DNA from 3 places in the Robertmurraya sp. GLU-23 genome. Region 3 is predicted to be linked to each of the others. Evidence: riboswitches for the same ligand, from Rfam matches in the RefSeq annotation. Region 3 holds a riboswitch; each other region holds the start of a gene.
The links. Region 3 has a riboswitch for thiamine pyrophosphate ahead of thiM (hydroxyethylthiazole kinase). Riboswitches for the same ligand answer to the same signal wherever they lie in the genome.
Positions count from the first base shown of each region.

Region 1: another riboswitch for thiamine pyrophosphate. It lies ahead of ACVBAX_RS04435 (ABC transporter substrate-binding protein); the one in region 3 lies ahead of thiM (hydroxyethylthiazole kinase).
Region 2: another riboswitch for thiamine pyrophosphate. It lies ahead of thiT (energy-coupled thiamine transporter ThiT); the one in region 3 lies ahead of thiM (hydroxyethylthiazole kinase).

Region 1 covers NZ_JBRKCV010000002.1:19,875-30,164, forward strand. The annotation lists gene ACVBAX_RS04395 (hypothetical protein) at 1-282, shown strand, start outside; gene ACVBAX_RS04400 (YjcZ family sporulation protein) at 465-575, shown strand; gene ACVBAX_RS04405 (YjcZ family sporulation protein) at 608-751, shown strand; gene ACVBAX_RS04410 (TatD family hydrolase) at 791-1,303, opposite strand; gene ACVBAX_RS04415 (TatD family hydrolase) at 1,300-1,560, opposite strand; gene ACVBAX_RS04420 (ABC transporter ATP-binding protein) at 1,557-2,303, opposite strand; gene ACVBAX_RS04425 (ABC transporter permease) at 2,290-3,063, opposite strand; gene ACVBAX_RS04430 (thiamine-binding protein) at 3,060-3,353, opposite strand; gene ACVBAX_RS04435 (ABC transporter substrate-binding protein) at 3,365-4,360, opposite strand; TPP riboswitch at 4,462-4,572, opposite strand; gene ACVBAX_RS04440 (peptide chain release factor 3) at 4,764-6,344, shown strand; gene ACVBAX_RS04445 (efflux RND transporter permease subunit) at 6,498-9,569, shown strand; gene ACVBAX_RS04450 (hypothetical protein) at 9,665-10,141, shown strand; gene ACVBAX_RS04455 (DUF5667 domain-containing protein) at 10,267-10,290, shown strand, end outside.
Region 2 covers NZ_JBRKCV010000001.1:788,904-799,193, reverse strand. The annotation lists gene ACVBAX_RS04105 (alanine/glycine:cation symporter family protein) at 1-550, shown strand, start outside; gene ACVBAX_RS04100 (VanW family protein) at 647-1,537, shown strand; gene ACVBAX_RS04095 (divergent polysaccharide deacetylase family protein) at 1,583-2,359, opposite strand; gene thiT (energy-coupled thiamine transporter ThiT) at 2,457-3,053, opposite strand; TPP riboswitch at 3,119-3,217, opposite strand; gene ACVBAX_RS04085 (methyl-accepting chemotaxis protein) at 3,306-4,997, opposite strand; gene ACVBAX_RS04080 (nitric oxide synthase oxygenase) at 5,098-6,186, opposite strand; gene ACVBAX_RS04075 (alanyl-tRNA editing protein) at 6,256-7,437, opposite strand; gene ACVBAX_RS04070 (ABC transporter permease subunit) at 7,539-8,486, opposite strand; gene ACVBAX_RS04065 (ABC transporter ATP-binding protein) at 8,483-9,421, opposite strand; gene ACVBAX_RS04060 (TrkH family potassium uptake protein) at 9,655-10,290, shown strand, end outside.
Region 3 covers NZ_JBRKCV010000004.1:115,479-125,768, forward strand. The annotation lists gene nikA (nickel ABC transporter substrate-binding protein) at 1-986, shown strand, start outside; gene nikB (nickel ABC transporter permease) at 1,063-1,998, shown strand; gene nikC (nickel transporter permease) at 1,995-2,819, shown strand; gene ACVBAX_RS09705 (ATP-binding cassette domain-containing protein) at 2,816-3,634, shown strand; gene ACVBAX_RS09710 (ABC transporter ATP-binding protein) at 3,631-4,401, shown strand; gene ACVBAX_RS09715 (MATE family efflux transporter) at 4,417-5,766, shown strand; gene ACVBAX_RS09720 (methyl-accepting chemotaxis protein) at 5,962-7,740, shown strand; TPP riboswitch at 7,846-7,958, shown strand; gene thiM (hydroxyethylthiazole kinase) at 8,053-8,868, shown strand; gene thiE (thiamine phosphate synthase) at 8,884-9,519, shown strand; gene thiD (bifunctional hydroxymethylpyrimidine kinase/phosphomethylpyrimidine kinase) at 9,540-10,290, shown strand, end outside.

The DNA.
Region 1 (10,290 bases), on a different contig from region 3:
GAAAAAATTGTTATTCATCTTCCTTCCAAGAAGGAGAAAGAAGTAACGAGTCTCGAAATGAAAAGGCAATTACTTAAAGAAGTAATTCAATTGGATGGTTTTGAATCCTTCAATGTAAGTGTATTAGAAAATTGTCGACCAATTTATAAAGAACAAATTACTCAATTTGGTCTATATCGTTGGATTGAACTTCCCTTGCCAAATCAGATTCAATACGAATATAATTTTGCTGAAATGAAAGAATCTATTATTAATAATTATGAAATGAGACCGATCATGTAGAAACAAGAGCCTCCCCAATTAGGGAGGCTCTTGTTTTGGGTAAAGCCTAAACTAGTTTGAAATCCCTGTCGCCCCTGTACAAGCCGCCTCCGCTTTTTACCTAAAAAAGGGCGTTTGACTATTCGCACATTTTGGGTTTCTTACATAGGATATATTGACTTACAACTAAGGAGGTAATTTAAATGTCAGAACAATTTGGTGGATACGGCGGAGGTTTCGCTCTGTTAGTAGTTTTATTTATCCTTTTAATTATCATCGGTGCTTCTTGGGGCTTCGGCGGATACGGTTACTAATTTAATTGGAAAATAGTAAAGGAGGAATAGATATGTACGGATACGGATATCCTTACAGCGGTTGCGGCTATACTGCTCCAGCAGTTGGTGGCGTTGGGTACGGCGGTGGTTTTGCGCTAATCGTAGTACTTTTCATCCTATTAATCATTGTTGGTGCTGCTTGCTTTAAGTGGTAACAAAAAAGAATGAAGGTGGGGTTCCTCACCTTCATTCCTTTATAAACGAAAGAAATGTTTTGTATTTACATACAGTGTTTCATATGTCTTTTCCGGTGAGATAGCTTTCAATTCAGAAAGTTGTCTTATTGTTTGATGAATCATGTTAGGATGTGTCATTCTGCCGCTAAACGGTCCTTCAAAGGGCCAAGGACCGTCTGTTTCTACCATGATCTGTGAAAGGGGAAAGCGCTTTGCGATATGTTGAATTTCTTCTTCGTAAAAAAGGTCAGGAGTAAGCGAGATGAAGTATCCGTTCTGAATGATTCGATCCATATCTTTATCAGCTCCTTTAAACCAGTGGAAATGAGCATTTTCGATACTATGCCTTTCTAACATAGCGCAAACGGTTGGCACGTCATCATAAACTGCATGAAGCGAGATAGGCAAGTTTTTCTTGTTAGCCAGCTTTACCCACTCTTCGAGTAATTCTAGATACGGTTCCAGAGAGGAATTCCAGGAAGTAGAAGTCCGTAAGTAAAAGGGGAGGCCAACCTCTCCAACCGCTATCATCCATCAAAATGTGAGTACACCCATTGAAAAAGGTCTGCCATTTCTTCATCTGAACCTATTGCTTGCTCAGGATGGTATCCAAACGCTGATTTGACATGAGGGTATATCCTTGAAAAATACGAGTTCCTTTTGCATGATTCTAAGTCATAGGAAACGCTTATGAGCATTTCAACTTCGTCAAGTGTCTCCATCATTATCTGAACCTCTGCATCTACATACTTATCTAGATGCAAGTGGCAGTCGATTATTTTTCTCATATCTGATCAACCTTTTCTTTTAAAAAATCATGAATCATTTTTTTGTACTGAAGAAATTCCCCGGAGAACATTATTTCCTCGTTTCTTGGTCGCGAGAAGGAAACAACAACCTCTTGTTTGATTTTTGCAGGTTTATCGGATAATACGAGTATTCGGTCGGAAAGAAAGAGTGCCTCCTCTATATTATGGGTAACAAAAATAATGGTTTTTTTGTACTGTTCCCAAATCGAAAGTAGCCATAACTGCATTTCCTGACGTGTTAATTCGTCTAATGCAGAAAAGGGCTCATCTAAACAGATGATGGGCTGCGGACTAAGTAGTGCCCGTAAAAATGCAACCCGTTGCTTCATACCTCCTGAAAGTTCGTGAGGAAAAGCATTTCTATATTCTAATAGCCCCGCTTTTCGCAGCATATCTTCTGCCAATTCGTAATCCTTTTTAGCTTGCAGCTCTTGTCCAAGGACAACATTTTGAATGATTGTGCGCCATGGTAGTAAGGAAGGGGTTTGGGGCATATAACTAATATGTCCTCTGTTACCTGTAATGTCATTTCCTTCGAGTATAATGGACCCTGATTGTGGAGCCTGCAGACCACCGATTAATTGGAAAATTGTACTTTTCCCACTGCCAGAGGGACCAAGAATCGTTACGAACTCCCCGTGCTTAATAAAGAGGTTGAGATCATCTAAGATTTTTTTATTACGATAGAAAAAAGACACATTTTGTAATTCAAGAAGCTCCACGATTTTTCCCCTCAGCTTTCCAACGAATAATAAATCTCTCCAACCAATTGATCATCATAAAAAATAACAAACTTAATACCATAATGAGAAATATCGCAACAAACACTCGATCGGTTCGAAACGATGAGGATGATAGTGTCATATAGACTCCAATACCCTTTTCAGATCCTAACCATTCAGATATAACGGCTCCCATGACACTGTAAGTGGCTGAAATTTTCAGCCCTGAAAAGATCGAAGGGAGGGCAAATGGAAATTCAAGTTTCCAAAATAATTGTCGTTTTGTTGCTCCTGCCATTCGCATATAATGGAAGAGATCTGCAGCAACCTGGCGAAATCCATCCATGGCTGAAATGGTAATTGGAAAGAAACAAACCAGAGTGATAACAATTAATTTGGGTAATAAACCGAAGCCAAACCATATCACAAGAAGTGGAGCAAGTACGATAATGGGTATATTTTGCGATAAAATAAGAAGCGGATATAAAGACTCTTTTAAAAAAGGGATATTATGTAAAATAAAAGCAGTTAACAGACCTACGGTAACTCCAGAAACAAAGCCAAGAAAAATAAGCTGAATGGTGGATGTAAGGTGTACAGAGACAGTGCCCCAACCATTTATGAGTTCGTTAAAAATTTGTGAAGGAGTTGGGAGAAGCCAATTTGGAATCTCAGTAATTCTTGCTGTGAATTCCCAGCCAATGAATAAAAGGAGGAGAACTAAAATTGGTCTCCATCCTTTTTGTAATTTTTGTATCATGAACGATATTTCTCCGTAAGTGTATCCATTTTAATTCCACCTGGTTGATATAGAATCTTCACCTGTGAAATAACATTGCTACTTCCCATTTCAATCATCTTCTCATTCATTTTCGTAATGACTGCAAAAAGTTCCTGAAGATCACCCTCCATAGTTGTTTCTAAGGGATGAACTTCATACTTTACTCCTGACGCGTCAATAATGGCTATTGCTTCATCTACGTAAGGAATCACATTTTCACCGTTTTTTGTCTTAGGGATAATTTGTATACTAACAAGTGCGTTTGTCATATGATCAACTCCTAGTGTGGTAAAAATTCATTAGTAAAGGCTTTTTCTGCTTCTAACTCTGATTCTAACAACCCATTCTCAAGCATCCAAGAAGCATAGTTTTCCCATACTTCTAAACGTTGCTCTCCCCATTGGTCTGCATCGTCTTGATATTTGGTAGCAAGCCATTCCTGACTTTTCTTTACAAGCTCTGCGTCAAGCTCTGGAGCAGCTTTGATTAGGACATCCGCCGCATCGGAAGGGTTGTCGATAGCGAATTCATAGCCTTTTGAAGCGGCTTTCACAAAAGCTTTTACTGTTTCTGGATCATTGTTAATCATGTTTTCACTAGTTGTTAGCACAGGTGTATAGTAGTCTAGCTTTTCGGAGTAATCGGTTAAGTAAACCATATTGATGTCTTCTCCTCGTAATTCTGCTTCCACGCCTGTCCAACCGTAGTATATCCATGCAAAGTCAATATCACGTTCAACAGCAGTAAAGAAATCCGCATCGCCTATGTTTACAATATTCACCTTTTCTACATCTGCTTGTTCTTGCTTCATAAGGGAGTCGATGATGGATTGTTCTACAGGTGAGCCCCAGCCACCGTATGTTTTTCCTTCAAAATCCTTAGGAGATTGAATATTTTTAGATGCCGGTGATGCGAACCCAGATGTATTGTGTTGAATGACTGCAGCTATAGAAACAAGAGGTACCCCTTGAACTCTTGCCTGTGTAATACCCTCTTGATAACCTACACCAAAGTCTGCTTTTTCTGAAGCAACAAGTTGATCAGCACCAGCTTCTCCAGGCATCTGAATGGTCACATCAAGACCTTCGTCTTCAAAAAAGCCTTTTTCTTTTGCGACATATAGCCCTGTGTGATTTGTATTTGGAGTCCAATCAAGAACAACTGTTACTTTTTTTAAGTCAGCGCTTGATTCCTCCTTTTCTGTTTGTTGTTCATTTGTTTCTGAACATCCTGCGAGTAATACAGAAGCTGCAAATGCAACTATCCATTTTTTCATTACTTTCTCCTCCAATGGTATAAGTAGGATATGAACTGAACCTTTCGACGCAAAAAAACGCCGCAGTTTTTGAACCGGGCGCATATGTTTAAACAAATTTATTGTTTAAAGAATATGTTTCCTACGCTGGTATCATCCAGATCAGGTTCAAAGGGTCAGCATCAGTTGGATGCACTCTCAACCGGTCTTCACCGGTCCCCCTACAATTCTTACCTATTTAGTTTGATTTCTATCTCATTATAGCAGAAATTATTTTCTTGAAAAGGAAGAACTTTCATGAATAAATCAATATAATGATATGTTTGTGATTGCTTTTGTAAAGAACAGATTGCAAACTTCATACAGTCACGATAAGATTGAAGTTATGGATGAATTTGTGTAAGGAAAGAAAGGAAATTCTATAATGGCAAAAAATTTTAAAGATGATGTACAATCACGTCGCACATTTGCGATCATTTCCCACCCGGATGCTGGGAAAACGACATTAACAGAAAAGTTATTGTTATTTGGTGGAGCCATTCGTGATGCGGGAACAGTTAAAGGAAAGAAAACGGGTAAGTTTGCAACGAGCGATTGGATGGAAATTGAGAAACAACGTGGTATTTCCGTTACGTCGAGTGTGATGCAATTTGATTATAATGACTGTCGAGTGAATATTCTTGATACACCAGGTCACCAAGACTTCAGTGAAGATACGTATCGAACTCTTACAGCTGTTGATAGTGCGGTCATGATTATCGATTCAGCAAAAGGGATAGAGGAGCAGACCTTAAAGCTATTTAAAGTGTGCCGAATGAGAGGTATTCCGATTTTTACCTTTATCAATAAGCTTGATCGTCAGGGGAAATCTCCATTAGAACTTTTAGCTGAGCTTGAAGAGGTTATGGGAATAGAATCATATCCGATGAACTGGCCGATCGGAATGGGGAAAGAATTTCTCGGTATATATGACCGTTTCTACAAGCGAATTGAACAATTCCGTGTGGAAGAGGAAGAACGATTTGTTGGGTTAAATGAAGATGGAGAAATAGAAGGAGATCATAAACTAAAGCAATACTCCTTGTATGACCAAACGTTAGAGGAAATCATGCTATTAAATGAAGCGGGAAATGAATTTTCTCGTGAAAGAATAGCAAATGGGGAACTAACACCTGTATTCTTTGGTAGCGCCCTAGCGAACTTTGGTGTTCAAACTTTTCTAGAAACATATCTTCAATTTGCACCTGCACCTCAAGCACGGGAGTCTACAGAAGGAAAAATTGATCCATTATCAGAGGAATTCTCAGGTTTTGTTTTTAAGATTCAAGCCAATATGAATCCTGCTCATAGGGATAGAATTGCCTTTTTACGTGTATGTTCAGGGAAATTCGAAAGAGGGATGACAGTCAATATCCCACGCTTAGGAAAGTCAATGAAGCTTTCTCAATCAACACAGTTTATGGCTGATGACAGAAATACGGTTGATGAAGCGGTTAGTGGAGATATTATTGGTTTGTACGATCCAGGTACGTATCAAATTGGAGATACTTTGACAGTTGGAAAAAACAACTTTCAATATGAAAAGCTTCCTCAGTTTACTCCTGAACTGTTTGTTCGAGTTTCAGCTAAAAACGTAATGAAGCAAAAGTCTTTTCATAAAGGAATTCAGCAACTTGTCCAAGAAGGTGCCATTCAGCTCTTCCGTACCGTTCGAACAGATGATTATTTGTTAGGGGCCGTTGGTCAACTACAATTTGAGGTGTTCGAGCATCGGATGAGAAACGAGTACAATGCAGAAGTATTAATGGAAAGATTAGGTTCGAAAATCGTCCGTTGGGTTGAAAATGAAGAAATTAATGAGAATCTTTCTAGCAGTCGAAGCCTTTTAGTTAAGGACCGTTACGATAAGAAAGTATTTCTTTTCGAAAACGATTTTGCACTTCGCTGGTTCCAAGAAAAAAATCCAGATATTACACTATATAACCCTATGGATGATTACCAATAAGTACCTAGAAGTCCTCGTGTTTTGAGGGCTTCTTTTTTATAGCATATTTTATACAGCGCTTATTTGCATACGATAATGTGCTTCTTTATAATATGGGGCATGAAGCCTTTAGACGGCTGAATCTGTGAGGGATTTGAGAGGAGTTAGCGTGGAATGAAGATTAGCGAATATGCTATAAATAGACCAGTCTTTACAATTGTCACGATGTTCTTAGTGCTGATTCTTGGAATTGTTTCGCTAGTGAATATCCCATTAAAGTTAATACCAGAGATAAAACCTCCTGTAGGTGTGGTTGTAACGAATTATCCAGGTGCAAGTCCTGAGGAGATTGTAGAAAAAATAACAAAACCATTGGAGAGTAACTTAGCCACTCTCCCCGGTATAAAAACGCTCACTTCAACCTCACAGGAAGACGCAAACTTTATCCTTCTTCAATTTGCTTGGACGACACATATTGATGAAATTCAGGATGAAATTATTCAACGCATTGATTTAACAACACTTCCAGACGATGCAGAAAAGCCTAGGTTCTTAAAATTTGACCCTTCGCAGTTTCCAGTAATTCAACTATCGTTAAGTGCGGATGAAGATGAGGAGATGTTGAGACACTTAGCCCAGGAATTAGAACTGGAGTTAACAAAAGTGGATGGAGTTGCGAGCGTAAATTTATCTGGAACATCCGAAAAGGAAGTAAAGGTTGAACTTGATCAGGAAAAATTAAAGGCATACTCATTAAGTCAAAGCGATATAGTCGATTTGATTCAGGCCAATAATATTTCGATGCCGGGTAACCCTATTTTAACTGAAGGTAAGCAATTAACAACTAGAATTATATCCACCCTTGATTCCATAGATACATTAAAAAATTTAACAGTCTCAATGAATCCTTTAACGGGTGATGAGATCCGGTTACGTGATGTAAGTAATGTAAAACTAGAAAACCGGGATGATCGTACCATTACCCGCACTAATGAAAATCCTTCTGTGCTTCTTAGTGTTCTTCAGCAATCTGATGCGAATACCGCAGAAGTATCTAAAGCATTTGTTCAAGAATTAAAGAACCTGTTGAATAAGGAAAAATATCAAGATATTCAGTCAGATATTATATTTGATCAAGGGGAATACATAAAACAAGCCATTGGAAACATAACAACTTCCTTACTCCTTGGTGGCCTATTTGCAATGGTAGTTCTTTTTTTCTTTTTAAAAAATGTAAAAAGTCCACTGATTATTGGCGTTTCAATTCCGTATTCGGTTATTTTCACCTTTGTATTAATGTATTTTTCAGATTATACGCTTAATATTATGACTCTTGGAGGACTAGCATTAGGGATTGGAATGTTGGTAGATAACTCCATCGTGGTCATTGAAAATATTAATCGTCACTTGGCAATGGGCAAGAACGCAAAGGAAGCGGCTCGTGTTGGCTCACAAGAGGTAGGTGGAGCCATCACTGCTTCGACTCTTACAACAGTTGCTGTCTTTCTACCAGTTGTTTTTATTACAGGAATTATTGGAGAGCTTTTTAAAGAATTTGCTGTGACCATTTCGTTTAGCTTAATAGCCTCGTTGTTAGTATCGTTAACTGTAGTTCCTATGCTAGCTAGTAAGTTACTAAAGGTTTCTATACATAATGCTGAGAAGGAAAGACAAAGTTCCTATGTTCTTCTTCGGCTTGAAAGGGGAGTAAGATGGTGTTTAAACAATCGAATATTTGTTTTAATCATTTCGACTTTGCTATTAGTTGGAGGAGGGTATAGTTTAACAACTGTTGGTATGCAGTTTTTGCCGAAGACGGATGAGGGGTTTTTTACCATACGTGTCAAGTTAGGTAATGGAATGGCGTTGTCAGAAACAGAAAAAGTACTAACTTCCATTGAAAAAGAGCTTAAAAAGGAATCGGATGTTGAGACATATGTAAGTCTAATTGGAACAACACAGGAGGGATCCTTCAGAGGATCAAGAAACGCGAATGAAGCAGAGATGTACGTAAAAATGAAACCGCTTAAAGAACGTTCTCGCTCCATCTTTCAATTTGCGGATGATATAAAGGAATCAATCGAAGAGGCAGCAAAGTCCACTAATAAAAGCGCTGAACTATCATTTAATATGCAGTCAACGGCTGGGTCGAACCCCAATACCCTTACATTTAGCGTCCTGGATACGAAAGAGGAGAGGCTAGAAGAATCGGTTGGTAAAATCTATACAAGGTTGAACAAACTGAATGAAGTAAATGAGGTTACAACAGACTTAATGGAAAAATTGGAAGAAATTCAGATCACTGTGAATCGAAAGGAAGCATTAAAGCAAGGCTTAACACCAGCTGCTGTTGCGATGATTGTAAATAACGTGACTCGTGGGAGTGTTGCTACTCAGATAGTAGATGACGACTCAGAAATCTATCGAATAATTGTTGAATATGATAAAAGCGTAAGCCAAAGTATGAAAAACATAAAAGGACTGCTAATTAAAAATCCTGCTGGAAACTATATTGAGTTAGGAGATGTTACCAATATTAACCGTGGAAATGGGCCTGTTAAAATAGAAAGAATTAACCAACAGGCTGCTGTTCAATTCACAGTAAAGTATAAAGATACGACAAATCTCGGTTTTATTTCAAGAAAAGTGGATCGAGAGATAGCAAACCTGAAACTAGCAGATGAATCAGAAGTTGTTTTTAGTGGGGATCGTGAATTACTTGATAGTGCGTTAGATCAATTGATATTAGCGTTAGTTTTGGCAATTACGTTTGTATATCTCGTTATGGCAGCGCAATTTGAGTCCTTGAAATATCCGCTTGTAATTATGTTTACGGTTCCTTTAATGGTTATAGGAGTTGCCCTAGCTCTGTCCATTACAAAAACGCCAATTAGTTTGACCGTTATCATCGGAGTGATTGTTCTAGCAGGTATCGTCGTTAATAATGCAATTGTAATAATAGACTATATCAATCAAAAGAAAAATCATGGAATGGAAACAACAGAAGCAATTGTCATATCTGTAAAAGAACGATTTCGTCCAATTCTTATGACCGCTCTGACAACCATTTTGGGACTTATTCCGCTCGCGCTTGGTATAGGTGATGGTACAGAAATAAATCAGCCTATGGGAATTACGGTGATTGGTGGATTAATCAGCTCGACCTTCTTAACGTTATTTGTTATCCCAGTAGTTTATTGCTTGTTTGATAGTGGAAGGACGAAGAGTAATGGAAATATTGCCTAATGTCGAAAAATGTAGGAAAAGTCTTGCAAGTTCAAGTGATAATTCTTCTATATTTCGTACAACCTATAAGTAATGAAAAGTAGCTGGTGATTAGGATGAAAAAACAAGGGAAGTTAGAAGCTGTATTGTGGAGTATTGCGTTGCCTGGATTTAGTCAGCTTCTTAGGGGAAGCTACATAAAAGGGGTACTTTTTGTACTATTAGAGTTTGTTGTTAATGTAATGAGTAATTTTAATGAGGCCATAATGTTGAGTTTCTTATGGGAGATTGATCAAGCATTTGCAGTACTTGATTATCAATGGCTGATGTTTTACCCTTGTCTTTATATGTTCGCTATGTGGGATGCATATCGATCTGCAATGCCAGAAACGGAGGAATATTCTTATCTTCCTTTTGCCTTCGGAGCATATTTTGTTACGGTCGGATTGATGTTATCAAAAAAAGTAAAGCTTTTTGGTATTTTATTTGGACCAATCTTTCTTCCTATGATTTTTTTGGTGCCTGGTTTGCTTATAGGTTTCATAATCAGATACATAATTTTAAGAGCAAAGGTACCAAAAGTGAAGTTCTAACTTTTTGTTAGAACTTTTTTTGTTTTTTCTACTTTTACACCCCCAAAGCATTCACTTATTGCTCGTAGGTATTTAGTGACTAGAAGATAGCGGCCGCTTCTTACAACACAACTGAGGTGAATGAAATGAACAAACATACAATCTTTGAT
Region 2 (10,290 bases), on a different contig from region 3:
AAAGCAAGGGTTTGTTCAAGCACTAGGTGTCTTCTTCGATACTCTTGTTGTGTGTACAGCTACAGCATTTATTATCTTACTGTCTGACTCTTATACGACAGGTCTTCAAGGTATTGAACTGACACAAGCATCCTTAGGTGAACATTTTGGAAGCTGGGCAAGTCTCTTCTTAACTTTTGCCATTTTTATGTTTGCTTTTTCTTCAATTATTGGGAACTACTACTATGGGGAAGCCAATATAGAATTTGTTCATAAAAGTAAAGCTACCTTAATTATTTTCCGAATTCTAGCTGTTGGAATGGTCATTTTCGGTGCTGTTGCAAGCTTACAAATTGTTTGGGATTTGGCCGACTTAGCAATGGCCATTATGGCATTTACAAACCTAATTGCCATTGGTTTACTTGGTAATATTGCTTTTAAAACACTTGATAATTACCTTGAACAACGTAAGCAAGGTCTTGACCCTGTGTTTTTTGAAGATAGTATCCCTGGATTAAAAGGTGTAGAGAGCTGGCCTAAACAAAAGCAAGAAACAACTGAAAAAGCTTAATCAAAAGACTGGGAATTCCCAGTCTTTTTCATTCTTTATCCCCCGCATAAGTAAATCGTGAACTTGGAATAATACTCATGGTACCTAAGTGGAAGGATGATACGATTGAAATTAACTGGACTTTTATCTATTCTCATGCTTATTCAACAACCAGCCAATCAAGATGTACTTACATTGATTGATAATGATCAACCCATAATGACTGTAGATCGCGAAGAACTAGTTTTTCCTCTTCCCAATACTCCTCTTATGGACTTGCATCATCTTGACATCTTAACTTCTGAACTTTCCCAACAAGTATACATAGAGCCGAAAAATGCTTTTCTTGATGAACATGGAAATTTACAGCCAGAGCAGCTGGGATATCAACTTGATAAGAGAGCATTTCATACCCTATATCACTCCTATTTTTATAGTAAAGGTGCTAAAACGCTTAAAGTTCCTAAAAAACCGATTTATCCAGAGGTAGATAGTGAGCTATTGTCAAGAATTCGACAACAAGCGATTGGATATTATGTCACTTATTTCAATAGCTACAATACCTCAAGAACAAATAATATTAGAATATCATCCGAGGCAATAAATAACTACGTCCTATTTCCAGGTCAGACCTTCTCGTTCAATGAGGTGGTTGGTCAACGGACTAAAGAACGTGGATATACTCCAGCTCCCATTATTGTTCGAGGTGAGCTTTCTGAGGGGGTCGGCGGAGGTATTTGCCAAGTATCTTCTACCCTCTTTAATGCTGTGGATCGAGCAGGGTTAAAAATCGTGAAACGATATTCCCACTCCAAACGTGTACCTTATGTTCCTCCAGGTCGCGATGCAACAGTAAGCTGGTATGGACCTGACTTTGTTTTTATGAATAACTATAAGCATCCTATTTTGATACGCTCCAAAGTAAGAGGCGGTTCCGTGTCCATTCTCTTGTATACTTCAGATGATGTGAATGTTGAACATAACCAAGTGCCAAGCATGTATCAATAAAAGTGGCTGTCCAGAGGGAGTACCCGACCCAATGGACAGCCACTTTTAATATAGATGAAAATACTTAGATCGGATGGAATCAGATAACAGCTCAGATACAGGGACGACCTTAATATGTTTCTGCTTAAATTGAGGCATTGACTCAGTAACTCCTAACGAGCATACCTTACCTGATGTACCAACATGTCCAATCGCAACAGCGGTACCTCGGCTCTCCGCAATCCTTGCAAGAATAAGCATTTGTTTTTTGACCTGATTCACAGAACAGATATCATCTAAAAACACATCTCGCTTAATAAATGGTACATTTAATTCCTCAGTGATTTCCTCAAATTTTGATTTTGGACTTGTTGCACTATCTACAATATATAGCTGCTTTTCCTTTGCCACTTCGACAATCACCCTGACAATCTCTTCATTCTCAACGACAAGCGAGCCCATATGATTATTTAATCCCATAGCATGAGGAACACTATCGATAGCATCAATGACTCTCTTTCTTACTTCTTCCTTTGATAAATCATTCGTTATTGGCTTTGGTCCTAACCAAGATGCCTTTCCTTTTTTCGGCTGCATAGGCAAGTGTACCATGATCTCTAAGCCATTTTCATATGCCCATTCTGCATGCTTTTTTGAAAGCTCATTAAAAGGCATAATAGCCGCCGTGATTTGCACATCACCTTCTAGAAAATCCTTAACACCTCCCACACCACCACCAAAATCGTCAATAATAATAGCTGCCTTTTTCACTTCCTGGCCATGTCCATGATGAGGGAACAGTGTAAAAATGACCAAAAAAATGATAAATGAAGTTTTTTTCATAAAATCCTCCATTTGAAATGTTAGTTATTGGTATAGTTTCTCTCATTGAGGAAAAACCATACAAAAAACTCGCCCAAAACATTGGACGAGTGTTGGATTACGATATTTTTTTCAAAGTCTCTGGAGAGGAAACCCTTTTGTGGAGAAGAAATCTTGGGGAACTAGACACTAAAAGGAATAAAATAACGGAACAATAGATAGCTGCTCCAATCATTGTTCCACCGTTTACGCCTAGCGAAAATAAGAATGGAGACATCCCATCCGGTGCATATTCTCCCCAGAATAAAAATCCCGCGATAAAATGCCAAAAATAACGTGCCCCACTTCCAACGAATGTGGCAACGATGATCCATTGAAGGGCTTTCTTTTTATTTTCTGTTAGTGCTACCTGAATTTTTTTCATAAAGAAACCTGCAAATCCAATAAACGCAAAGGCAAGAAAATACTCAATGAAGCCCTGTAACGGAGTCAAAATATATGCATCACCCATAGAAATTTGTAATAGTCCCCATAAAAATCCAGAAGCGGTTGCAGCAACGAATCCCCATCTAAAGGAGATAATCAAAATTGGTACCATCGCAAATGAAATAGAAATACTAGACGAAAGCTTAATCGATGGAAGAAGGTCTAGAATTAATGCAAAGGCTGCAAAAAAAGATGCTTCAATCATCATAATTAATCGTTTGTTTCCCATATAAAAAAATCTCCCCTTTTTCTGGAAACCTCAAGGAGAGCGTAGATAGACATGATTACACGAAAAATGCAGTCTTTCCACATCCCTGCGCTAGAATTATCTAACAGGTTCAAAGGGTCAGAACAAACGTTCACTCTCAGCATAACGCTCCCCTTGTGGTTTCGTTGTATGTAGTTTGTTTATAATTTCGTATTCATTATATCATATAAAATTAAATAGAAAAGCATCTAGTTGAATAGATGCTTTTCATGTTTATATTTTAAATCTGCGAACCAACTGCTGTAAGGTTTCTGCCATACCTGATAGATCTTGAGCACTTGCGGTTACTTCCTGGAGAGTAGCAACGTTTTCTTCTGTTCCGGCTGCTACTTCTCTGGTTGTTGCAACGCTTTCTTCTGCGATTCCTTTTACTTCGTCAATTGCTTGTACGACATTTGTACTATGCATACTTAGTAGTTCAATGGCACATGAAACGTCAGATACCTTTTCTATTACGTCTCCCATTGACTCTCCAATTAGAGCAAACGCTTTCTTTGCATCCTGACTATATTCGAATCCTTCTGATACTTTGTGAGACTGTTCTTCCATTGCAGATACAGCTAGATCCGTTTCAGATTGGATATAAGAAATCATTTTTGTAATTTGATCAGCTGATTTTTTTGATTCCTCTGCGAGCTTTCTTACTTCGTCTGCAACTACAGCAAATCCCTTGCCATGTTCACCTGCTCTTGCAGCTTCGATTGCCGCATTTAAGGCTAGCAGATTCGTCTGATCTGCAACCGTTGTAATCATATTTAGGATAGAAGTAATTTCATTTGAACGCCTACCTAACTGACGAATGATTTCTGAGGCATTCAAAACACCATCATTAATCAAATTCATTTGGTTAACTACTTTTTCGATAGATAATGCTCCTTGATCTGTAACTTGAAACGTATTATCAGCTGTGACGAGCATTTTTTCACTACTTTTTGTAATCAAACTTATATTGCTAGACATCTCTTCAATTAATGTGTGAATTTTGGTTAAATGTTGCAGTTGCAAATCCATACCCTCTGAGTTTTGTTCAACAATATAAGAAATTTGTTCACTTGCTTGAGTACTGTCCTGCGCACTTGTACTTAGTTGTTCACTACTAGCTGCAACTTGAGCTGATGAATCTCTAACTTGTATAACAACTTCTCTTAATCCAGAAACCATTGAGTTGACAGACTGGATCATTGCCCCAATTTCGTCTTTATTCTTCACTTGAATCTCATCTATAGATAGGTCTCCGCTCGCAACCTTCTCAATTGCCTTAGATGCATGAACAATTGGTTTCGCAATCTGTAAACTTATAATTGTCGCTAGTACTAATGCAACAAGAATCGCAGTTACACTGATCACAATCATTATTGTAACAATTCCATCTATTTTTTTTGTGGTCAAGCTACTTGCATGGTCTAAATGTTTCTCCTGAATAGATAGAAGTTCATTTACTTTTGCATTAAACTGCATACCTAACGTTTGAGCAGTTGATTTTGCTAGGATTAAATAACCTAATTCATCGTTGTCTTTTTTCATTTGTATTTGGTCTTGAGCAAATTTCGAATCATTTGTTGACATTTCCTCAAGAGCAGTTAACGTATCTAATAACTCATTATCAGTGATTGTTGTTTTTAATTTTTTCATAGAGTTATCAAAGCTCTTTACTGCCTCATCATATTCTGTCAGATAGTCAGCCTCTCCAGTGAGTAGGAAGCTCCTTACGGCTGCTGATTTTCTAATCATTTGCTCTTGGAGATTTTTCACTTCTAGCTTTTGACCTACTTCTTCACTTAAGAATGATTGATACGTATTGTTTACTGAATATAGTTGAAAAATCCCAGCACTTGCTACAACTACTAACATAAATAAAACAATAACAAAACTACCTATAATTTTTTTTCGAACAGTGATATTCATGTTTGCTCCCCCATTTATAGGTTGTACTTTATACCTATATTAACAATAGTTCTTTTGATATGGAAGCGTTTTATTTCGAATGAAAAGAAATAGACAAAATCTATTTCTTTTCGTAAGGAGCCATTTGATAAAAATAATTTGGCAATTGAGTGCTATTATCATATTGCTGGTGAAAGATATGGGTTAATGCGGGAGAAACAGGAGGTATTAACCAAGTCCAATTACCTGTTAATTTCCGACTTTTTTCTTTCTCTCTTTCTTCAAACAACTTAAACTGAGCCGCTGCGGTGTGATGGTCAACAATACTTACTCCAGCCTTTTTATAGGAAAATAGAACCGCTCGATTCACTTCAAGTAGTGCACGGTCCTTCCAAAGACTGCTATTTCTAGCCATATCTAATTTCATATGATCAGCAACGATAGGTAACACATTGTATCGGCCTTCATCCGCTAAATTTCGAGCACCAATTTCTGTTCCCATATACCACCCATTAAAAGGAGCTGCTGTGTATTGAATCCCACCAATTTCAAGACGCATATCAGCGATCATCGGTACACCATACCACTTTAATTTTAGGTCTTCAAACCACTCATATTCCGGATGTGAAAGATTGACCTCAAGAACGAGACCCGGAGGAATAGTTTTCCAAATTGGTTTTTCATTATTTACTTGAACCACTAGAGGTAATAGGTCAAAATTTGTATGCTTCCCCTCCCACCCTAACTCTTCACATATCTTTGTAAACGGAATAGAGTGGGGGTCTCCAATCAATCCTTGCTGTGTATCATATCCAGCATATCGAACAAGCTGGTGGTTCCAAATTCTAATGGAGTGTTCCTTTGTTTTTTGTTTGAAAATAGAAATGGTTGGTCTAATATGACCATTGTTGGTTGCAAATTTGATATGCTCGAAAAGAGCATGGATGATCTCATCGGAGTGATGTAAATGACGACAATCTTTAACAACCAAAGACTCCCAAAACAAACGTCCAATACATTTATTACTATTCCTCCATGCCATCTTTGCCCCATGGGAAAGTTCTTCATATGTATGTTCATATGTTCCCGTCTTAAGAATCGAACTTTTAACTTCTTCCACTCTTGTTAATAAAGTAATATGATCTTTTTCTAGTTCTATATAACAAAGAGTGATAAACTCTTCTGCTTTTTGGAGTAAATCTTCATTCAATGCTAATCCCTCACGTTTTTAGTTTACATAATAATATTATCGTAACTTTTGACCTTAATTGAATCTCATTCATTTTAATTGATGTAAAAGCATGGTAAGGAGCGCATCAGAAGTTATCGTTTTAGCCTCTCCACCTCCTTGTGCCTGTTTTTCATTTCCTCCTCCCCTTCCATTGATCACTGGTAAGATTGATTGAGCAAGATTCTTCATATTGATAGCCGACTCTTCTCTTTGACACACAAATTGAAGTTTCCCATTTATCTCTGAAACGAAAAGGACATTGACTTCCGGGTCAAGAGCCAAAACATATCGAGCAACGGTTTGTAGCTCTTGAAGGCCCTTATCTGCAAAACTAGCTTGAACAACTCTATGGTGTTCAACTTTTATTGCTTTTTTTAATAAGTCCTGAGCTTCAAACTGTAATATATTTTCTTGTAGAACCTTTATTTCTTTTTCAAGTGTTTTATTTCTTTCAATGAGTCGGAGGGCAGCAGTCTCTAGTTCATTTTGAGGTGCATGTAAGAGACTTGTTAACTTTGATACAACAGTTGTCTTATCATGAATCTGCTTTCTAACACGGTTACCACATACAAACTCGACCCTTGTTTTTTTCTTTTGTCGTTCAGTACCCAATATAGTAATCGCTTGAACCTCACCTGTACTTTGTGGATGGGTACCTCCGCACCCGTTATAATCAAATTCTGGAATGATTACTAAGCGGATATTTTCTTCAACTGAAAGGGTTTTCCGTAATGGATATTGGCTTACTTCCTCTTTTGAAACCCATTTAGTCTCTATTTTTCTTTGTTCTAGTATGATCTTGTTAGCTAATTCCTCAACTTTTTCCAGTTCGTTAGAAGAGATATTATCTACATTGAGATCAATTGTTACTTTTTCTGACCCAAGATGAAAACTGATGGTTTCATAACCATATAATTCTACAAATGCGGCAGTGAGGATATGCTGTCCAGCATGCTGCTGCATGTGATCAAATCTTCTTTCCCAATCTATATTCCCCTCAACTTTAGAACCAACAGAAATGGAGTCACTTATATAATGTCGAATTTCTCCATTGACTTCTTCGACATTCGAAACTGTCTTTCCGTTAATCGTTCCCGTATCGTATGGTTGCCCTCCACCAGTAGGATAAAAGGCGGTCTCACTTAGTACAATATAATCGTCTTCACTTTTCGTAACAGTTGCTACAAAAGTGGATTGATATACATTTTCATAATATAGTTTTTTTGTCATTTTTATATAACACTCTCTTTCGTTAAGAAATGCTACACCTACTTTATCACAAAAAGAAAAGAGGTAGCTATTTTCTACCTCTCTACTAGTTTTTATCGGTTTCAAATACTCACATCACGTTTTTGAAAATAAACAAACGTTGAGATCATAAACACAATATAATATACAGTAAGAATCAATAGGGAACCATTTAAGCTAATATTATCCAAAATCTTATCTTGGAAGGCAAATACGGTTAAGTCTAGATGTGGAAAAATTAGAAACTTTGCCCAAGTATACTCTTCGGCGAGCATAATAATAAGTCCACCTAATGTAGTTGAAACAAATAGAACAAAAATCCCAACCCCTACTGCTACTGCCTGACTTTTAAAAAGAGTGGACAGCATAAAAGAAATCGTAGTGATCATTAGCAAACTTGGAAGAAAATAGACTGTCTTTAACAGAAACTGCGTTCCAAGTATGGCCTCTTTTTGTCCATCGAGAGTATATTCAAAGAATGGTGTCTGAAAGTCTCCTAGACCAAAAAATAAAATTCCTACAATAAATCCTGAAACAAATAATGTGGCCATTAAAATGATGGCATATAATAAAACCGCAACATATTTTGACAATAAGATTTTCCATCTTTTATGCGGTCTTATGAGCAACTGTTTAATAGTCCCATCTGAAAACTCAGCAGCGACGACCGCACTTGCTACAATAACAGAAAACAAGGTGACAAGTGTTGTTACACCTATAACAACATCGTTCATAAAATGCCAATTGGTTTTTGCCGTTGGATTTATATTTTCTTCAAGAAATCTCTCATTTTGTTTGATTTGATCTTCTAGCCACGTTGGATCTTGGTCGGCGGGAGTTTGCTCAATTTCTAGTTTATACTGAGCATTCTGTGCTTCTAAATTTTCACGCCAGTTCTCATCGGCTTCTCCATTAATTCTTTGATAAATAAATCCACCAATCACCATTGCAATAATTAATATAGAAATATAAATCCAGCTTGCCCGTTTCTCAAAGATTTTTATCATTTCATTTTGAATCAGACCGATCATATCGATAGCTCCTTCTTTTCTTTATTTGTTATCTCAAGGAAGCGATCTTCAAGTGATGCTTTTAAATAAGAAATTTCATATACTTGTAGTCCGTTTGAGACAAATAGCTGATTCGCCTTAGCGACTGTCTCCCGATCCATAGATGCATATATAAAACCCGCTTCTATCTTTCTTCCTTCTCCCAAATTTTGATTTACTAGTAGGTTAAAGGCCTCTTCAGTGTTATCAACCTCAAACATCACATGTTGCTTTGTTTGACTGCCTAGTTGGACTGTTTCATCCATTCGGGAAATATGAGTAAGCCTACCTTTTTCGATAATGGCAAATCGATCACACATGAGTTCCATTTCTGAAAGCAAATGGGATGAGACCAATACAGAAATACCTTGATTCACTAATAATCTTAAATAATCACGAAATTCTCTTATTCCTTGTGGATCAAGTCCGTTCGTTGGTTCATCAAGAATAAGGATGCTTGGACTATGTAATAAAGCTTGGGCTACGCCGAGTCTTTGTCTCATTCCTAGAGAATACGTTCTTACTTTCTGATGGATTGCTTGTTCTAGACCAACCAAACGGATGACCTCATCAAGCCTTTCAACTGAAACATCCTTTGTAGCCATTCTCATATAATGCTTTAGGTTTTTCATACCACTCATATATTTATAAAATTCTGGATTTTCTACAATGGCCCCTATTTCACCCATTGCTTCTTTAAAAGACTGATCTAAATCATGTCCATTTATCACGACATTTCCTTCTGTACGATTAATTAAATGGACGATCATTCGAATGATGGTTGTTTTTCCTGCTCCATTTGGACCAAGTAAACCGAAAATTTCTCCTTTTTCTATTTGGAAAGTTACGTTTTCAACAATCAGTTTCTTCCCTATTTTCTTTGTAAGATTATGAACTTCTAGAGCATATTGAGACATTTTCACCCTTCTTTCTATCCTTTATTTAGAACTTGTAATAGTCTATACGATTGAAATTGAAAAAAGTTACAAATTATAATTTACCTTCCATTGTTCTTCCCTACTCTCTGTTAAAATAATAATAGATTTCAGTTTGAGCAATGAACAAACTACTTCCCGATTACCAACATCTTTTGTATAATTGGAACTTATGGGAACAACAATAAGTTTAGAATATTTTAAAGAGGTTTATTATGAAAATTAGTTCGAAAATCTTTATGGAAAAGCTATCATCCGTTCAAATCATTGTGTTATTTTACGTACTTGCTGTGGTTATATCAACAGTACTTTTAATGCTTCCAATCACATTAAAATCTGGAGAGGACATTTCCTTCATTGATGCATTATTTACTTCTGCTAGTGCGGTAAGTGTTACAGGACTTTCTACCATCTCTATCTCTGAAAAGCTAAGTGTAGCAGGAACATTCATTTTCGCTTTCATTCTTCAATTCGGTGGAATTGGGATTATGACACTAGGCACATTTATTTGGCTCCTAATGGGAAAAAAAATTGGACTTCGTGAACGAAAGTTAATTATGACCGATCAAAATCAGTCCACTCTGTCAGGTCTGGTTCAGTTAATGAGACAAATTCTTTATCTTATCATCTTTATTGAAATAATTGGGAGTGTAGTACTCGGGATTTACTTGGTTAATTACTATCCCAATTGGCAGGAAGCCTTCTTACATGGCTTTTTCATGAGTGTTAGTGCGACCACGAACGCAGGATTTGATATTACCGGTCAGTCCCTGCTTCCATATGCTAATGATTATTTTGTTCAACTCGTTAACATCATACTGTTAATTCTTGGTGCTATCGGTTTTCCTGTT
Region 3 (10,290 bases):
TTCAAGTACAAAGATTTACACCAGAATCTGAAATGAAATTAGTAAGCTATGAGCAGTATTGGGATGGTAAAGCAAAAGTCGACGAAGCAACGGTCACATTTAATTCGGACGGTAATGTTCGTGCGTTAGCTCTTCAATCAGGAGAGGCTGATATCGTCTATCACTTGCCTCCCGAAACACTAAAGCCCATTGAAGATAGAAAGGACCTTCATATTGAATCGATTATGAGCTTGCGTGCCCATTTCCTTGTATACAATTCCACCAATCCTCAATTACAGGAAGAAAACGTCAGAAAAGCGTTAGATTTACTGTTAGACCGTACGACCGTTGTGAATGAAATTATGTATGGCCATGCAACAGAAGCTACTGGTCCTTTTAACCCCATGTTTGCTTTTTCGTCTGATACAGAAGTGGTAAAGTCTAACCCCGTGAAGGCAGAGGAACTATTGAAGGAAGCAGGCTATGTAAAAAATGCAAGTGGGACACTCGAAAAGGACGGAAAGTCACTTGAGTTAACCGTTGCTACGTATCAAGGAAGACCTGAATTACCGTTAATTGCTCAATATTTACAAGCAGAAGCAGCTAATGTTGGCATAAAGATCAATATTGTTACGGTTGAAAATATTGATACATTTTTATGGGAAAAGCAAGAAGACTGGGATATTGCGACGTATTCCAATTTAACTGCTCCTCGTGGTGATGGTGGTTTTTTCTTGAATTCTGCCTATGTTCCAGATGGATCATTAAACCCTGGACAGATTAACGTACCGGAACTAACGGACACTATTTTACAACTAAATACTACGAGTAACATAGAGGAGCGCGTGGATTTAGAAAAAGAAGCCGTTCAGTTAATCCAAGAACATGTTCTTCATTCGTTTGTTGTACATCCTCATATTATTGTAGGTGTCAGCAGTCGTGTAAAAAACTGGGTACCAGGTTCAGAAGAATACTATATTTTAACAAATAAAATAGAAGTTGAATAAAAAGGGGTGAAAGTGTCCTTTGGCACTTTCACTTTTCTTATGAGGAAGGTGATTATTTTTGAAAAGAGTAGGGAAGATGATTGGTTCAAGGCTGTCTCAGCTTTTTATCATGTTATTTGTTTTATCCTTTTTCACTTTCCTGTTAATGAAAATCACTCCCGGAGATCCGATACGGTCCATCCTGAAGGTAGATGATGTTTCAGTAACGACAGAGAAAGAAGAGCAGCTGAAAAAGGAATATGGATTTGATGAACCAATTCTAAAGCAATACGGTGACTGGATCATCAATGTAGCCCAATTCGACTTGGGTGAATCTTTAATCTCAAAGAAACCAGTCTCTGAGCTGATACTAGAGCGATTACCAGCTACTCTTGCTTTAGCAATGGGAGGATTATCGGTTCTTTTCCTTATTTCCATTCCATTAGGTGTGATCAGTGCTTTATATGAAAACCGTTGGCCCGATTACATAGGCCGCTGGTTTGCGCTTGTTGGTGCTTCCATCCCAAGTTTTTGGTTAGGTTTACTTCTTATGTATTTCTTTTCTTTAAAACTGCAATGGTTACCAATGATGGGGAGAGGGACATTTGCCCATTTTGTATTGCCTTCAATCACTCTTGGAATAGCGATGGCACCGATGTATATTACCCTGCTAAGAGAACGGCTTATTACCATTCTGCAAAGCCCTTATATTGAGGCAGCAAAAGCAAGGGGAATTAGTAGAAGTAGAATCCTATTCTTCCATGCATTTAGAGGAAGTCTCATTCCCCTTGTCACGATGTTCGGTCTTAGTCTCGGAAGTTTACTTGGTGGTTTATCTGTGATTGAAATTCTTTTTTCTTGGCCAGGAATGGGGGAATTGATTGTTCAAGCTGTTACTCAACGTGATTATCCACTAATTCAAGGCTTTATTATTGTGATCGGCTTATTAATCGTACTAACCAATTTGCTCGTTGATTTACTTTATATGATCATTAACCCGCAAGTCCAGCAAGGTAAGGAGGCAAGGGTATGAAAAACAAGCAAAACCCCAGTATGTTACTTGGGATTGTTCTTGCTTCCATTTTAGCCATCATCTTTCTATTGGGAAGTTTCATTGGTACACAAGATCCGTTTTATATAAATATGGCTAACCGGCTAAGTTCCTCATCAGCCCATCATTGGCTAGGTACGGACCATATGGGAAGAGACATTTTTGCCCGAATTGTTTATGGAGCCAGATTAACAATCGGTCTAGGACTCCTTATCATTTTGCTAGCAATGTGTATAGGTATCCCTATCGGTTTGCTATCAGGCTATATCGGCGGGAAGATAGACGCTTTTTTTATGAGAGTCATAGATGGAATTCTCGCTTTTCCTGATTTCATCTTAGCGATCGCGATAGCAGGAATCCTAGGACCAAGCTTAACCAATATTGTAATTGCGATTGTTCTCGTAAAATGGATTGTCTATGCTCGTGTTGTGCGAGGTTTGGTGTTAGAAGAGAAACAGAAGGAGTTTGTTCTTGCCTCAAGGCTTTCTTATTCTAGTACTCTTCATACCATACGGTTACATATTATCCCACAAATATATTCTGAGATTGTCGTTATGGCTGCCATTGATATAGGAAAAATCATTTTGCTGATTTCTTCTTTTTCCTATATTGGAATAGGTGCTCAAGCACCATTACCCGAATGGGGAGCCATGTTGAATGAAGGAAGATCCTTCTTTCAAGTTCATCCATCTCTTATGCTCTATCCAGGCATTGCTATTTTATTAACTGTTCTATGTTGTAATCTTCTTGGAGATGGATTAAAAGGTTATTTTAAGACGGGAAAAAGGAGGAACCTAATGTGAAGGAAAGTCTTTTATTTATACAAAACCTATCAATAAAGACAAAAGATGATCAGATACTTCTAAAAGAGATCAACTTAGAATTGAATCAAGGGGAAATGGTCGCACTGATCGGTGAAAGTGGCAGTGGAAAAAGTATAACCGCAAGGACCATTCAAGGCTTGTTGGTTCCTAATATGATGGTTACTGGTCATGTATTCTATCAAGATATGAACCTTCTTTCCATGGATAAAAGGAATCATCATCAACTGCTAGGCAGTGAGATAGGGAGTATTTTCCAAGATTATCGCGGCAGCTTTACCCCGTTTATAAAAGTAGGAAAACAGATGGTAGAAGCGATTCGTTCACACTATTCCATAAGTAACAAAGAGGCGAGGGAATTATCTCTTCATGTTCTCGAGGAATTACATTTGAATAGCAAACAAATCTTTCATAGCTATCCCTTCCAATTAAGTGGAGGGCAAGTCCAGCGTGTTGCGGTCGGATTAGCATTAGCTCTAAAACCAAAATTGCTGATTTGTGATGAAATAACAACCGCTTTAGACGTTATGACAGGAGAAGCAGTGTTAGATGCAATTGAGAAAGTTAGAAAAGAAACAGGCTGTGCCGTTTTATTTATCACACATGATCTCGTCCAAGCCTACAAGCGAACCGACTATATCTATGTGATGCAAAACGGGAGGATCGTCGAGGAAGGGTCACCAGAACAAATCCGATGTGAACACCAACATCCATATACAAAAAAATTATGCTCATGTTTGTTGTCACTACCAGGAGAAAATCATCCTCACATTTATCAAGGAGTTCAATCCGTATGAGTCTACTAACAGTGGAACACGTCTCCAAAGTATATCCAAACAATATTACTGCCCTTCAAGGGATTTCCTTCCAAATAGAGAAGGGAGAAATCGTTGGAATTGTTGGGGAAAGCGGCAGCGGAAAAAGTACACTCACGAAACTCATTCTTGGTCTCGAATCGTATAAAGATGGTTGTATCACATTTAACGAACATCAAATCCCTCCTAAAAAACGATCAGACGTTCGTGCTTACCGGAAAAATATCCAAATGGTATTTCAAGACTCAAGTAGTGCCTTAAATCCTAAACTACCCATAGTGAAAAGTTTACTTGAGCCACTTAACAATTATAAAGATTTTACGCCTTCCTATTTCCCGCCAGGAAAGTATACCAATCGTGAAAAGGCAGAAAGATTGCTTGAAATTGTAGGACTAGAGAAAACCATGGTCGATCGTTATCCCGATGAGTTGAGTGGCGGGCAAAAACAAAGAGTGTTTATTGCACGGGCCATAAGTATTGAACCTTCCTTACTAGTTTGTGATGAAGCAACTGCCAGCTTAGATGTGTCCGTCCAAGTGCATATCATTGAACTATTAAAAACATTGCAAAAAACCTTACAAATGTCGATTTTGTTTATTTCTCACGATATACGAGCAGTCACCAATTTATGTGATACAATCCTTGTGATGAAAAATGGGTGCTTGGTCGATAATTTTCAACTATCCGAACTGTATGCTCCTGAACGACATTCATATACAAAAGCGTTGTTACAAGCGGCTATGCTGTAAGAAAGGGGAGTAGGAATGAACTTAGCTTCCGTTAGACAAATGGTGCACCGTTATTCACATACATGTACTCATCGCGAATACTTTATACTAGCTTTTCCTTTAATTTTATCTGGAGTCTCTACTCCATTACTTGGAGTGGTAGATACGGCCGTCGTTGGAAGAATACAAGACCCCACGGCGTTAGGCGGGGTAGCGATTGCTGCCGTTATTTTTAATACGATGTACTGGCTTCTCGGCTTTTTACGTGTAACGACAAGTGGCTTCACGTCACAAGCTGATGGAGCAAAAAATGAAGAAGGAATTATGCTTGCGCTTTACCGCCCGATGATAATTGCTATTCTGATGGGTTTGATTTTCATCCTTTTTCAAAAGCCAATCATCCATTTATCCCTTCACCTTATGGGAGGGAATACATCAACAAATGCCCTGGCTGAAACTTACTTTCTCATTCGTATCTGGGGTGCACCGTTTATTCTACTAAGCTATGTAACCATCGGATGGCTAGTCGGCTTAGGAAAAGTAAAAATGTCGTTATTCCTGCAAATTGGTATGAACCTATTAAATATTGTGCTAGATATTGTCTTTGTTCTGGGCTTACATATGGGGGTTGCAGGCGTCGCCTTTGCTACTTTAATCGCTGAAGTGTCTTCGGTTTTAATTGGAATGCTCATTATTTATCATACAAATAAAAGGCGTTTCTTTATTCCTTCGATTGCTGCGTTAATCAAGAAGGACACCTTAGTTCAAATGTTTCTTGTGAATCGCGACCATTTTCTCCGAACATTATGTTTAGTCACGATGACTGGAATTTTCACCTCAAAAGGAGCAAGCATGGGGGAGCTCACATTAGCAGCAAATGCGATCCTTCTACAAGTCCATTACGTAATGGCCTATCTTTTTGGAGGATTCGCTAATGCTTCAAGTATTTTAGTGGGTAGAGCGTTTGGAGGAAGGAACAGCTCTCTATATTTTCGAGCCTTGTCTCTTTCTGCAACCTGGGGATTTGCAACAGCCATTTGTTTATCCCTTTTGACCTTCCTGTTTGGAGACTTTATTGTTTCACTATTTTCGACAATTCATGAGGTTAGAGAATCCACTCATGTATTCTTAGTTTGGATGTTTCTATTTCCACTTGTCGGATTTTGGGGATTACAACTAGAAGGTATTTTTTCTGGTGCAACGGACGCGAAATCGGTTAGAAATTCTATTTTTATCGCTTTGCTTGTGTTTTTAGCAGCCATTGTATGTTTGGTACCTGTTTTTGGGAACCACGGAGTATGGATGGCGTTTATCTTATTTAGTCTATCCCGAAGCGTCTTTTTATCTCTTTATGTCAAAAAACTAACTAATCGATTAGTCGGATAAGGAATTTTGCAGAGAAATGTCATAACCTGCGCTTGCCTAGGAAATACCATCATTTCCTAGGTTTTATTTTATAAAATAGTTCTTAAGAATCAGGTATAAAGTTATATTATTTATTTAATACTTACAATCCCTTTACAATTGCTTAATATTCCTTTGCCATAATGAATGGGACAACGGGTGAAGGATGTGTAAGGATTGAAGTCTATTGGTAAATGGGTTAAAAAAAGAATTCGTATTAATAAGAATACAACATGGCATCTGCCAATCATAAAAAGTCCATTTCAATCACAAAGTATTCGGAAAAAAATCATGCTTAGCTTCGGGCTAGTGTTATTAGTTTCTAGTGGACTAGCTATTTACTCCATGATCAATACCCAAAAGGCAAATGAATTAGCAAAATCACTTATTCTAGAAGAATCACAGCAATTAAACGATCTGCAAGATTTACGATTTTACATGGCTGAGCGATTACGGCTCGTAAATGAGTACATGCTTGATGGTTCTCCACAGGCAAAGGAAAGCTTTGAGAGCAATGTACAGCTTAGTAAACAGTTAGAAAAAAAGTTATTGACTAACGTTGCAGGAACCAAAGATGAAAACTCAGTAAAAAAGGTCATTTCTGATAGTGTCAAATGGAATGAGGTTATGATGAAGGATGCTTTTGACGTGTTTGACAGCGGAGAGAAGCGTCAAGCCTTTCTAAATGTTGGATCTGAAAAGTTTAAAGCCGAACAAACGATGACAAAACTAAAAGCTTTAGCTGACGAAAAAAATAAAAGCGTAGAACAGCTTGGAGAAGAAATCATTTCTAACGGAAATCAAGTTCAGCTTTGGACAATGATTCTTACAATAATAGTTATTGGTATCTCCGTATTAGTTGCCTTTGTATTAATGAAGTCTATTCATGATCCGATCCGTCGTTTATCAGAAAGAATTCAACTAGTGGCAGAGGGAGATTTTAGTCAAACGGATATGAAGGTCACATCAAATGATGAAATTGGTGAGCTAACCATTACTTTCAACCGAATGGTAAAAGAGCTACGAGCATTAATTTCACAAGCCTATGAAACAACCACTCAGGTTTCTGCGTCTGCAGAGGATTTAACAGCAAGCTCAGAGGAAACAGCGCAAGGGGCAGAAAGTATTACTTATTCCATTCAAGAGGTGGCCGCCTCCTCTCATAAACAATTAGAAAGCGTAAACGAAACCATACATACAATGAACACATTGGCTACGATTCAAGAAACACTAACGCTTTCATCAGAAGAACTCGAAGCTTCAGCAAATATGGTTGACGGAGTGTCTAAAAACGGAAATCAAGTCGTACAACATGCGATTAAGCAAATGACGCATATTCATGACTCCGTTTTAGAAGTGTCAGGAGTGATTGATAACCTTGGTAGTCAATCAAAGGAAATTAGTCAAATAACAAAAGTGATCACAAGTATTGCGGATCAAACTAATTTACTCGCTTTAAATGCTGCTATTGAAGCAGCACGAGCTGGTGAACATGGGAAAGGCTTTGCTGTTGTTGCTGATGAAGTGCGTAAACTTGCCGTACAATCTAAGAGCTCTTCTAACGAAATTATTGATCTTATTTTAAAAATCCAATCTGGTACAAATCAAGCTGTAAAAGCGATGGAAAAGAGCACACTTGAAGTAGAAAATGGGTCAATTGCTGTTAACGAGGCAGGAAGATCATTTACACAAATTACTCACTCTATCACAGACATTCGTAAGACGATTCAGTCAATTCATCAATATGTGCAAAAGATGACGGAAAGCTCCAAATATGTAACTGCGAATATTGAAGTGCTAACAGAAATTGCAAAGGTGAATTCCAATTCCTCACATGCGGTGGCTGCATCAGCTGAAGAGCAACTGGCAACAATGGAAGAAATCGCTTCGTCTGTTCAGGCAGTCAATGAAATGGCCATTAATTTAAAAGATCTTTTAAGGAAATTTACGGTTTAAATAGAATTCCCTCCTGTTGGTATAGAGAGAACTTTTTTACTATTTAAATAATTTATAGTTGCGTTATGAAAAACCTTCCACTATGATTGAATTATAGTTTCATATGAAATCTACTAGGGGGGCCCGTATGTTCGGGCTGAGAGAAAACAATATCCAGTTTTCGACTCTTGGAACCTGATCTGGCTCATACCAGCGGAGGGAAGTAGTTACTGCGAAGATGAATGTTTTTTGTTTCGTAACTATGCCAGGTTCTATAAGAATCTGGTTTTTTTGTTTTAAAATAGGTTTTTAATACGAAGGGAGTAAAGAAAGTTGAGTCATGAATTTTTAACATTAATTGATAGAGTAAGAGAACAATCACCGTTAGTTCATAATATGACGAATGTGGTAGTAACTAATTTTGTTGCAAATGGGTTGTTAGCTCTTGGTGCTTCACCAGTTATGGCCTATGCCAAAGAAGAAGTAGCTGACATGGTAAGCATAGCAAATTCACTCGTGCTCAATATCGGCACATTAAGGGAACCGGAAGTAGAAGCTATGATCATTGCAGGAAAAGCTGCTAATGGAAAAGGAGTACCGGTCGTGCTTGATCCGGTTGGAGCTGGTGCAACAGTATATCGTACAAATACTGTAAAACGAATTCTATCAGAAGTGAATATTAGCATATTACGTGGAAATGCTGCCGAGGTAGCCAACGTAGTAGGTGAAGAATGGCAGACACGCGGTGTTGATGCAGGTACAGGTGAAGGAAATATCGCAGATCTCGCTCTTGTAGCAGCTCAAAAATTACATATGACCGTTGTGGTTACTGGAAAAGACGATATTGTCTCTAATGGAGAAGAATCGATCATCGTTTCAAACGGACATCCTCTTCTAACAAAAGTAACTGGGACTGGTTGCTTATTTTCATCAGTTGTAGGAGCTTTTGCAAGTGTTGAAACAAATTATTTACTCGCCGCGGCAGGGGCTTCAGCATTTTATGGTGCAGTCGCTGAGCGCGCGATTTTAGCAACAGGTGACCAACATGTTGGTACTTTTCAGATGGAATTTCTAAATCAACTCATGCTCACTTCATCCTCCGATGTGGTAGATCTAGCCAAAGTGTATTCAAAAATCACAACGATGTAAGGAGCATTGGGGAAAATGGAATATCTAAAACTGTATTTTATAATGGGCAGTCAAGATTGCATGGATCGAACACCTGAAGAAACGTTAGCTTTAGCGATTAAAGGTGGAATAACGTGCTTTCAATATCGAGAAAAAGGGAGCCACTCTCTTGGAGAAATAGAAAAGTACGAGCTTGGAAAAAAACTGCGAGAACTCTGCGCGGAACATAAGGTCCCATTTATCGTTAATGATGATTTACCACTCGCTATTGCACTTGATGCTGATGGAGTTCATGTTGGCCAGGACGATGAAAATGCAAAATATGTGAGAGAGACAATCGGTCCTAACAAAATTCTTGGAGTATCCACTCACACGATTGAAGAGGGACTTCAAGCCGTTCGAGACGGAGCTGATTACTTAGGAATTGGACCGATGTATCCTACGATTTCAAAAGAGGATACCGAAAAACAACAAAACTTGGATATCTTTACTGAATTTCGTAACGCAGGAATCTCTCTGCCTCTAATTGCAATTGGTGGAATTAATTCTACCAATGGAGAAACCGTTATGAAAGTAGGAGCAAATGGCCTAGCGATTATTTCCGATATTTGTCGAGCCAGTCATATTCAAGAGCATACCAAGCTATTACGTAGATTAGTTGATGAATTTTAGTCAAGGAGAGGTTATTCACTATGGTAAATAAAGCATTAACCATTGCCGGTTCAGATAGTGGTGGAGGGGCTGGCATACAGGCCGATCTGAAAACATTTCAAGAATTAGATGTGTACGGAATGTCTGTGATAACAGCCGTAACCGCACAAAACACAACAGGGGTACAGGGGGTATATTCAGTTCCTTTGGAAGGAATTCAAGAACAACTCCAATCAATTGCTGAAGATTTGCGTCCAGATGCGATCAAAACCGGGATGTTATTTAACAGTGACACCATTGAGGCCGTTGCGAGATTTATAGAAATTTATGAGATGGAACACATCGTCGTAGATCCGGTGATGATTGCAAAAGGGGGTGCTTCACTTTTACAAAACGAAGCAGTAAAAGCATTAAAAGAAAAATTACTGCCACTCGCGACGATCGTTACACCAAATATTCCAGAAGCCGAGGTGCTTACAGGAATAAAAATTGAGACGATGAATGACCGAAAACAAGCAGCAAAATTGCTCCATGAGATGGGTGCTGAAGCTGTCATGATTAAGGGGGGCCATGATCCGGAAAGTGAAGAAATGATTGATCTTTTATATGATGGAGAAAAATTTCACACCTTTACTTCAAATCGGATTTCCACAAAAAATACTCATGGCACAGGTTGTACCTTTTCCGCTGCCATAACCGCTCAACTCGCAAAAGGAAGCTCGGTTGTACAGGCGGTGCAAGTGGCAAAAGACTTTATACAGGCAGCCATTGAGGATGACTTACACATCGGAT